2 regions of the Citrobacter werkmanii genome follow, and region 1 is predicted to be linked to the other one. Evidence: predicted binding sites of a transcription regulator. Region 1 holds the regulator's gene; the other holds the start of a gene.

What was found. The regulator PhoB, encoded in region 1, activates phosphate uptake and scavenging genes when phosphate is short. The targets are predictions, from matches to a motif close to CTGTCATAAAACTGNCNNAT.
Region 2: the regulator PhoB is predicted to act here: its motif matches at 2,224-2,243, upstream of glpT (glycerol-3-phosphate transporter).

What each region holds. Positions count from the first base shown of each region.
Region 1 is NZ_CP044101.1:1,440,017-1,444,535, reverse strand. It holds gene brnQ (branched-chain amino acid transporter carrier protein BrnQ) at 1-820, opposite strand, end outside; gene phoR (phosphate regulon sensor histidine kinase PhoR) at 1,225-2,520, opposite strand; gene phoB (phosphate response regulator transcription factor PhoB) at 2,571-3,260, opposite strand; gene sbcD (exonuclease subunit SbcD) at 3,451-4,519, shown strand, end outside.
Region 2 is NZ_CP044101.1:3,447,283-3,451,801, forward strand. It holds gene glpQ (glycerophosphodiester phosphodiesterase) at 1-733, opposite strand, end outside; gene glpT (glycerol-3-phosphate transporter) at 737-2,095, opposite strand; gene glpA (anaerobic glycerol-3-phosphate dehydrogenase subunit A) at 2,366-3,994, shown strand; gene glpB (glycerol-3-phosphate dehydrogenase subunit GlpB) at 3,984-4,519, shown strand, end outside.

The sequences.
Region 1 (4,519 bases):
TGTGCTGAACATACGCATGCAGAATCGCCGCGCCGTTAGCTGACTGATCGACCAGAATTGCGCTATCGGAGCCCAGACGGAACAACGCAAGGTACAGCAGCGTTAAGCCCACACCCGCCATCAAACCAGCCCAAACGGTGTAACGGGTCAGCAGACGCGACTCGGTAACGCCACGCGAGCGGGCGGCGTTAACAATAACAATACCAAATACCATCGCGCCCAGCGTATCCATGGTCAGATAGCCATTTACGAAACCATTCGAAAATGCTGCGGTTTGATAGGCTTCCATCGCATTGCTGATCGGGCCTGCCGGCCAGACAATCGCGGCGACAGACAGTACCACCAGCGCAAGGATTTTCAGCGGAGCAAGGAAGTTGCCGACGGTATCCAGCAGTTTGCCTGGATACAGCGACACCAAAATAACAATCGCAAAATAGACCACGCTGTAGATGAACAGCGGCAGCGCAGAGTCACCGGTCAGCGGCGCAATCCCGACTTCGAAAGAGACCGTTGCGGTACGCGGCGTCGCGAACAATGGACCAACCGCCAGATAGCAGACGGTAGCCAGCAGTAATCCAGCAACCTTACCGATAGGCGTACTCAGGCTGTCCACACCGCCACCGACTTTCGCCAGCGCGACAACGGTAAGCACCGGAAGACCAACGGCGGTAATCAAAAAGCCAAAAGCCGCAGTCCAGACGTGTTCGCCTGCCTGCAAACCAACCATTGGGGGGAAGATGATGTTACCTGCACCAACGAACAGTGCAAATGTCATAAATCCCAAAGCGATAATATCGCGCGATTTTAACTGATGGGTCATAAAGTCTTACTGCCTGTGGATGTGGTGTTGAAAATAATAAATTTTTGCCTTTCCCTGGGGGACAATACAGCGGCATTTTTGCTCAATTCCAGCGGGAAACACTCCCGACCTGGCGCGGCGAAGAATAGTTTTTCGATTTACCGCGTAAATGCAGTCGGTATGACAGCATCTGGAGCGCAATTTAAACGCTTATAACGTTTTAAAGCAAGGTGGGATCCAAAAACCAGAACAATATAGCGATATGAAAAATGCAGTTAGCACAAAAAACCATTTCATGGAAAAAGGTATGGGTAATAGTTCGAACAAAAAACAATCAAACGTCGCAAAATTCAGGATGTAACTATTGACCACATAAAAAAACCAGCTCGCGCTGGCTTTTGGAAAGATTATCTTACGAATACGGGTTAATCGTTACTTTTGGCCATTAAACGTTCCGGGATGACGAAACTAAATCGCGTCCCTTTGCCTGGCGTACTTTCGATATTCAGGCGGCTATCGTGATGTTGCAGAGCATGTTTCACGATGGCCAGACCCAGTCCACTCCCGCCCGTTTGTCGGGATCGCGCTTTGTCCACGCGATAGAAGCGTTCGGTCAAACGAGGAATATGCTCCGCAGCAATACCAGGCCCATTGTCCTCGACGCTAAATTCCGCCCCGGAGGCAACATGCTGCCAGCGCACGGTGATGTGCGTACCCGCGGGGGTATGGTTCACCGCGTTATACACAAGATTCGAAATCGCGCTACGCAGTTGCTCCTCATTTCCCCGCACGCTCAGGTGGCTATCAATATCAAAAGTAAACGTATGATTATTCTGACTCAGCGTGTGCGCCTCGTGTTCAACCACGCGCAGCATCATCGGCACGTCCACCTTCTCATTAAGCAGTAGCGCTGGCGCGGCCTCTATTTTCGACAACGTCAGCAACTGCTTCACCAGCCCTTCCATGCGGTACGTTTGCTCACGCATGGTATGCAGCGCTTTTTCACGCGTCGTTCCTTCCAGCGGATGCTCCTGCATCATTTCCAGATAACCTTGTAGCACCGTCAGCGGCGTACGCAACTCATGGCTGGCGTTGGCGAAAAAGTTACGCCGCGAACCTTCCAGTTGGTGCATCTGGGTAACATCGCGCGCAACCATCAGCAATTGCTTATCGGTATAGGGCATCACGCGAATCTCCAGATGCCGTCCGGTATTGAGCACCAGATTGATTGGCCGACTAAAATCACGCGTTTTCAGATATTGCGTGAATTCCGGGTAGCGCAGCAGGTTAAGTATATTTTGCCCGCTATCGTCCGGCCAGCGCAGTCCCAGAACCTGCTGGGCCAGGCCGTTACACCAGAAAATGCCGCCCTCTTCAGTCGTCAACACCACCGCGTCGGGTAGCGATTCCGCCCCACTGCGAAAACGTTTAATCAGATTACCCAGTTCCCGACGGCGCTTTTTGTTGCGCAGTTGCATTTGATGCAGCCCATACAGCAACGGCTCCCAACTTCCGCGCCCCGGCGGCGGGGTCATGCTTCTGTCGACCCATAACCACCAGGACAAGCGTAATAAATTCCAGAAATGCCAGACAAGCAGGCCGGTTACCGACGCCAGCAAAAACCAGGGCAGGTAACCAAAAAAAGCGCTAAGGATAAACGCCGGTATGCAGCAGAGGATCAGCTCCAGTACCAGCCTTTTCCATGACAATCGTTCTAGCAAACGTCTTACTCCATTAACAGCCTAATCCGTCAGGCCCCTATTCATGTCAGTCAGAAGCGGGTCGAAAAACGATATCCCGTCCCACGAACTGTCTGCACCATACGATCGTGTCCACTGTGCTCCAGCGCTTTACGCAAGCGGCGGATATGCACATCCACTGTCCTGTCTTCCACGTACACATTGGTACCCCAGACATGATTGAGTAATTGCTCACGGCTATAGACGCGTTCAGGGTGGGTCATAAAGAAGTGCAACAGTTTGAATTCTGTCGGCCCCATATCCAATGGATCCTCGCCGGTCATCACGCGATGCGAGGTTGGGTCAAGGCTCAGCCCTTGCATCTCAATAACCTCTTCCACCGCCATGGGGGAAATACGACGCAGAACAGCTTTAATACGCGCCACCAGCTCCTTGGGAGAAAACGGCTTGGTAATATAATCATCCGCGCCCGTTTCCAGACCCCGGACGCGATCTTCCTCTTCTCCCCTCGCCGTCAGCATCATCACGGGAATATCCCGCGTCATCGCTTCGCGCTTGAGATGTTTAATAAACTGTAGGCCCGAGCCGCCGGGTAGCATCCAGTCAAGCAAGACGAGATCCGGCCAGGGTTCATTGAGTTGGTTCACAGCACTGTCATAGTCTTCGGCTTCTACGGGTTGAAAACCGTTTTGCTCGAGCACGAAGCAGACCATTTCACGAATTGGAGCTTCATCTTCTACGACCAGAATACGTCTCGCCATGATTTGCCCTGTTTATAATTAAATCGTTTGCCATCAATACGGTGCCATTATGCGTCAGTTTTATGACAGATTTATGAAAAGATAGTCCAGGTTTAACGCAGCCCCGCGAATTATGACAGCCCTTAAACAAGATATTACCGTCCTTGCAGGGTTATAATCCCCGCCACTGTTTTATCGTCATGGAACTCTTATGCGCATCCTTCACACGTCTGACTGGCATCTGGGCCAAAATTTCTACAGCAAGAGCCGCGCCGCTGAACATCAGGCCTTTCTCGACTGGCTGCTGGAAACGGCACAATCCCAGCAGGTGGATGCCATTATTGTGGCGGGCGATATTTTCGATACCGGCTCACCGCCAAGCTATGCCCGTGAGCTGTATAACCGTTTTGTCGTTAATCTGCAGCAAACCGGCTGTCATCTGGTGGTGTTGGCAGGTAACCACGACTCCGTCGCCACGCTCAACGAATCCCGCGATATTCTGGCGTTTCTCAACACCACAGTGATCGCCAGCGCTGGCCATGCGCCGCAGGTGCTGTCTCAACGCGACGGCACGCCGGGCGCGATCCTGTGCCCGGTTCCTTTTTTACGCCCGCGTGACATCATTACCAGCCAGGCCGGGCTAACCGGACAAGAGAAACAGCAGCATTTGCTGTCAGCAATCACCGACTACTACCAGCAGCAGTATCAGGACGCCTGTACGCTGCGCGGCGACCAGAACCTACCCATCATTGCGACCGGGCATCTGACCACCGTCGGCGCCAGTAAAAGTGACGCGGTACGTGACATTTATATTGGTACGCTGGACGCCTTTCCGGCACAAAACTTCCCTCCGGCCGATTACATCGCGCTGGGGCATATTCACCGGGCGCAGGTTATCGGCGGAACAGAGCATATTCGCTACTGCGGTTCGCCAATTGCGCTCAGTTTTGACGAGTGCGGCAAAAGCAAATGCGTCCATCTGGTGAGCTTCGAAAACGGCAAGCTGAGCGCTGTTGAACACCTCACCGTACCGGTCACCCAGCCGTTGGCGGTGCTGAAAGGTGATTTAGCCGCGATTACCGCCCAACTAGAGCAGTGGCGCGGTGTGCAGCAGGAACCGCCAGTCTGGTTAGATATCGAAATCACCACCGATGACTATCTGCACGACATGCAGCGTAAGATTCAGGCATTAACCGAAGATTTACCGGTAGAGGTGTTATTGGTGCGCCGTAGCCGGGAACAGCGCGAACGTATTATGGCGAATGAACGACGTGAAACGC
Region 2 (4,519 bases), 2.0 Mb from region 1:
TTTTCTCCTGGGTTTCATTCCAGTCAGTGTACGCAATCAACTGCACCAGATTGAGATCCATCCCCATCTTTGGTTCCAGTTCATTTTTAATGCGCTTTAACTCCGCGACATCAAAACACTGTAGGTAAACCTTGTCGTTTTTGCTGGTATACCCGTACTTTTTCAGCACTTCCAGCGTTTTCGCTGCGATGTCCTTCCCTTCCTGGTGATGGAACCACGGCGCCTTCATTTCCGGATAAATGCCGATGTTTTTACCGGTTGAGTGATTCAGTCCCTGAACGAACTCAATCTCTTCTTCGAAAGTGTGCACGCGGAAATCAGATTTACCCATCGGGAAGCGCCCAGGGTAAGTCTGTACCTTTTTGCCATTCTCGATATCAAAGCCTTCGGTAAATTTCAGCGATTTGATCTCGTCCAGCGTAAAGTCGATGGCGTAATAACGTCCATCTTTACGCGCACGATTCGGAAAACGCTCAGCGACATCGGTGACGCGGTCCAGATAGTGGTCATGCAGGACGACCAGATGGTCATCCTTGGTCATTACCAAATCCTGCTCCAGATAATCCGCGCCCTGAGCATAGGCCATCGCTTTCGCGGGCAGCGTATGCTCCGGTAAATAACCGCTTGCCCCACGATGCGCAATCACGATTTTATCGGCGGCGACCGCCGCGCTGCTAACGACCATACCAGCCAGCATCAGCGCCACGCTGAGACTTTTCAATGTGGTTTTCATTAATTAGCCCCCGTTACGTTTCAGCTGTACTTCTTCGTGGTGACGTTTTTCACCAATCATGACGACCACCAGCAGAATGACCGCCAGCACGCTACCGCCAATCATCACCATAAAGCCGCCGTCCCAGCCGAAGAAGTCAACGGTGTAGCCGACAATGGCGCTCGCCGCCACAGAACCGCCGAGATAACCGAACAGTCCGGTAAAGCCTGCCGCCGTGCCCGCCGCTTTTTTCGGCGCCAGTTCCAGCGCGTGCAGACCGATCAACATGACCGGGCCGTAGATCAGGAAGCCGATGATAATCATACAAGCCATATCAACGTTCGGGTTACCTGCCGGGTTCATCCAGTAAACGATGGTCGCGATAGTCACCAGCGTCATAAAGAACACGCCGGTCGCGCCACGGTTGCCACGGAAGACTTTATCCGACATCCAACCACACAGCAGCGTGCCTGGAATACCCGCGTATTCATACAGGAAGTAGGCCCAGGATGATTTATCGAGTGCGAAATGCTTCACTTCTTTCAGGTAGGTTGGTGACCAGTCCAGGATGCCGTAGCGCAGCAGATAAACGAACACGTTGGCGATAGCGATGTACCACAACAGTTTGTTTGGCAGTACGTACTGCATGAAGATCTGCTTGGCGGTCAGCTCTTCTTCGGCTTTCTCGTTGTAATCATCCGGGTAGTCGTTCTTATACTCTTCGATAGGCGGCAGACCGCAAGACTGCGGCGTATCGCGCATCATCGCAAAGGCGAACAGCGCAACCACAATCGCACCGAAAGCAGGCATATACAGCGCCGCTTTCCAGTCATTGAACCAGGCCATACCGAGCAGGAACAGCAGAGGAGGCAGACCGCCGCCCACGTTGTGCGCGCAGTTCCAGACGGAAACAATGCCGCCACGTTCTTTCTGCGACCACCAGTGCACCATGGTACGGCCACACGGCGGCCACCCCATCCCCTGGAACCATCCGCAGAGGAACAGCAGCACAAACATAATCGCAATGCTAGATGTCGCCCACGGCACAAAGCCCATAAACAACATCACTGCGGCAGCCAGAATCAAACCTGCTGGCAAGAAAACGCGCGGATTCGAGCGATCCGAAACGGACCCCATGATGAATTTCGAAAATCCGTAAGCGATGGAGATACCGGACAAGGCAAAACCCAGATCGCCGCGAGAGAAACCCTGCTCAACCAGATATGGCATCGCCAGGGCAAAGTTCTTACGTACCAGATAGTACGCGGCATAACCAAAGAAAATCCCCAGGAAAATCTGCCAACGCAATCGACGATATGTCGGGTCGATCTCCGTAGCAGGCAAACGCGCCTTATGTGGCGCTGGTTTAAAAATACTCAACATAGCGTAGCCTCCGTGGCCGTCTTTCATTCGAAGTAAACACTGCAGTTCGTCATTACTACCCTACCGCTTCCAGTGTGGCCGCGATGTTAAGGAAAGATACCTAACAAAAATGTGAAACGCAGCACAAATTGTTACAGATTTATGACAAATGTTCATAAAGGCGCACGAAATCACGTTTCATTTTCGAATAATGAGCGATTATGCGCGAAATCAAACAATCCATGTTTTTTATGTGGCTAAATGATAAAAAACGAACTGTGAGGAAAAACAATGAAAACTCGCGACTCGCAAACAAGTGACGTGATTATCATTGGCGGAGGAGCAACAGGTGCAGGGATCGCACGCGACTGTGCGCTGCGCGGGTTGCGCGTCATCTTAGTGGAACGCCACGATATCGCCACGGGCGCGACCGGACGTAACCATGGCCTGCTGCACAGCGGTGCGCGCTACGCCGTCACCGACGCTGAATCTGCCCGTGAGTGCATCAGCGAAAACCAGATTCTGAAACGTATCGCCCGTCATTGCGTTGAGCCGACGGACGGTCTGTTTATTACCCTGCCGGAGGATGAGCTCTCCTTCCAGGCTACCTTCATTCGCGCCTGTGAAGAGGCCGGTATTCGCGCAGAAGCGATTGACCCTCAGCAGGCGCGCATTATCGAACCCTCCGTCAACCCACAGTTGATTGGCGCGGTCAAAGTGCCGGACGGTACGGTCGATCCCTTCCGCTTAACCGCCGCCAACATGCTGGATGCGCGTGAGCATGGCGCAGTTATCTTAACGGCCCATGAAGTGACGGGGCTGATTCGCGAAGGGACAACGGTTTGCGGCGTTAACGTGCGCAATCACCTGACGGGTGAGATGCAGTCCCTGCATGCGCCGGTGGTGGTGAATGCCGCCGGGATCTGGGGCCAGCGCATTGCCGAATATGCCGATCTGAGTATCCGGATGTTCCCGGCCAAAGGATCGCTGCTGATTATGGATCATCGCATAAACCAGCATGTCATTAACCGCTGCCGTAAACCCTCTGACGCCGATATTCTGGTGCCTGGCGATACCATTTCGCTCATTGGCACCACCTCGCAGCACATTGATTACGACGATATCGACAGCAACCGCGTCACCGCAGAAGAGGTCGATATTCTGCTGCGCGAAGGTGAGAAACTGGCGCCGATTATGGCGAAAACACGCATTTTACGCGCCTACTCCGGTGTGCGACCGCTGGTCGCCAGCGACGACGATCCAAGCGGTCGTAACGTCAGCCGCGGTATTGTGCTGTTCGATCACGCTGAACGTGACGGACTGGATGGGTTTATCACCATTACTGGCGGCAAACTGATGACCTACCGTCTGATGGCGGAATGGGCCACCGATGCCGTTTGCCGTAAGCTGGGCAATTCTCAACCTTGCACCACAGCAGACGCGGCGCTGCCCGGCTCGCAGGAATCCACCCAGCACACGCTGAAACGCGTAATTTCTTTGCCCGCGCCGTTGCGCGGTTCGGCGGTCTACCGTCACGGCGATCGCACCCCGGCGTGGCTTAGCGAAGGTCGTCAGCACCGTAGCCTGGTCTGTGAATGTGAAGCGGTCACCGCGGGCGAAGTGCAATACGCCGTCGAGAATTTAACCGTCAACAGTCTGCTGGATTTACGTCGCCGTACCCGCGTTGGTATGGGGACCTGCCAGGGCGAATTGTGCGCCTGCCGCGCCGCAGGTTTGCTGCAACGTTTTAATGTCACCACCGCTGCGCAATCTATTACCCAGCTTTCCGATTTCCTCAACGAGCGCTGGAAAGGCGTGCAGCCTATCGCCTGGGGCGACGCGCTGCGCGAAAGCGAATTCACGCGCTGGGTCTATCAGGGATTGTGCGGTCTGGAAAAGGAGCACCAGGATGAAATTTGATACCGTCATTATCGGCGGCGGCCTGGCAGGACTGCTGTGCGGCCTGCAACTGCAAAAAAGCGGGTTGCGCTGTACGATTGTCACGCGCGGCCAAAGCGCCTTGCATTTTTCCTCCGGCTCACTGGATTTGCTCAGCAACTTGCCCGATGGTCAACCGGTGATGGAGATAGAAGCCGGTCTGAATGCGCTGCGTACTCAGGCGCCCACGCATCCGTATAGCATCATCGGAACACAGAACGTCCTGGATCTTGCCCAGCAGGCGCAGGATCTGCTGGAAGAATGCGGAACGCATTTGCAGGGCAAAGTACACCAGTCACATCAACGCGTAACCCCGTTGGGAACCCTGCGCTCAACCTGGTTAAGTTCCCCAGAAGTTCCGGTGTGGCCACTGTCCGCACAGCGTATCTGCGTTGTCGGTATCAGCGGTTTACTGGATTTTCAGGCGCATCTCGCCGCGGCCTCGCTGCGCCAGCGCAATCTCAGCGTCGAGACGGCGGAAATCGATCTGCCTGAACTGGATGTCCT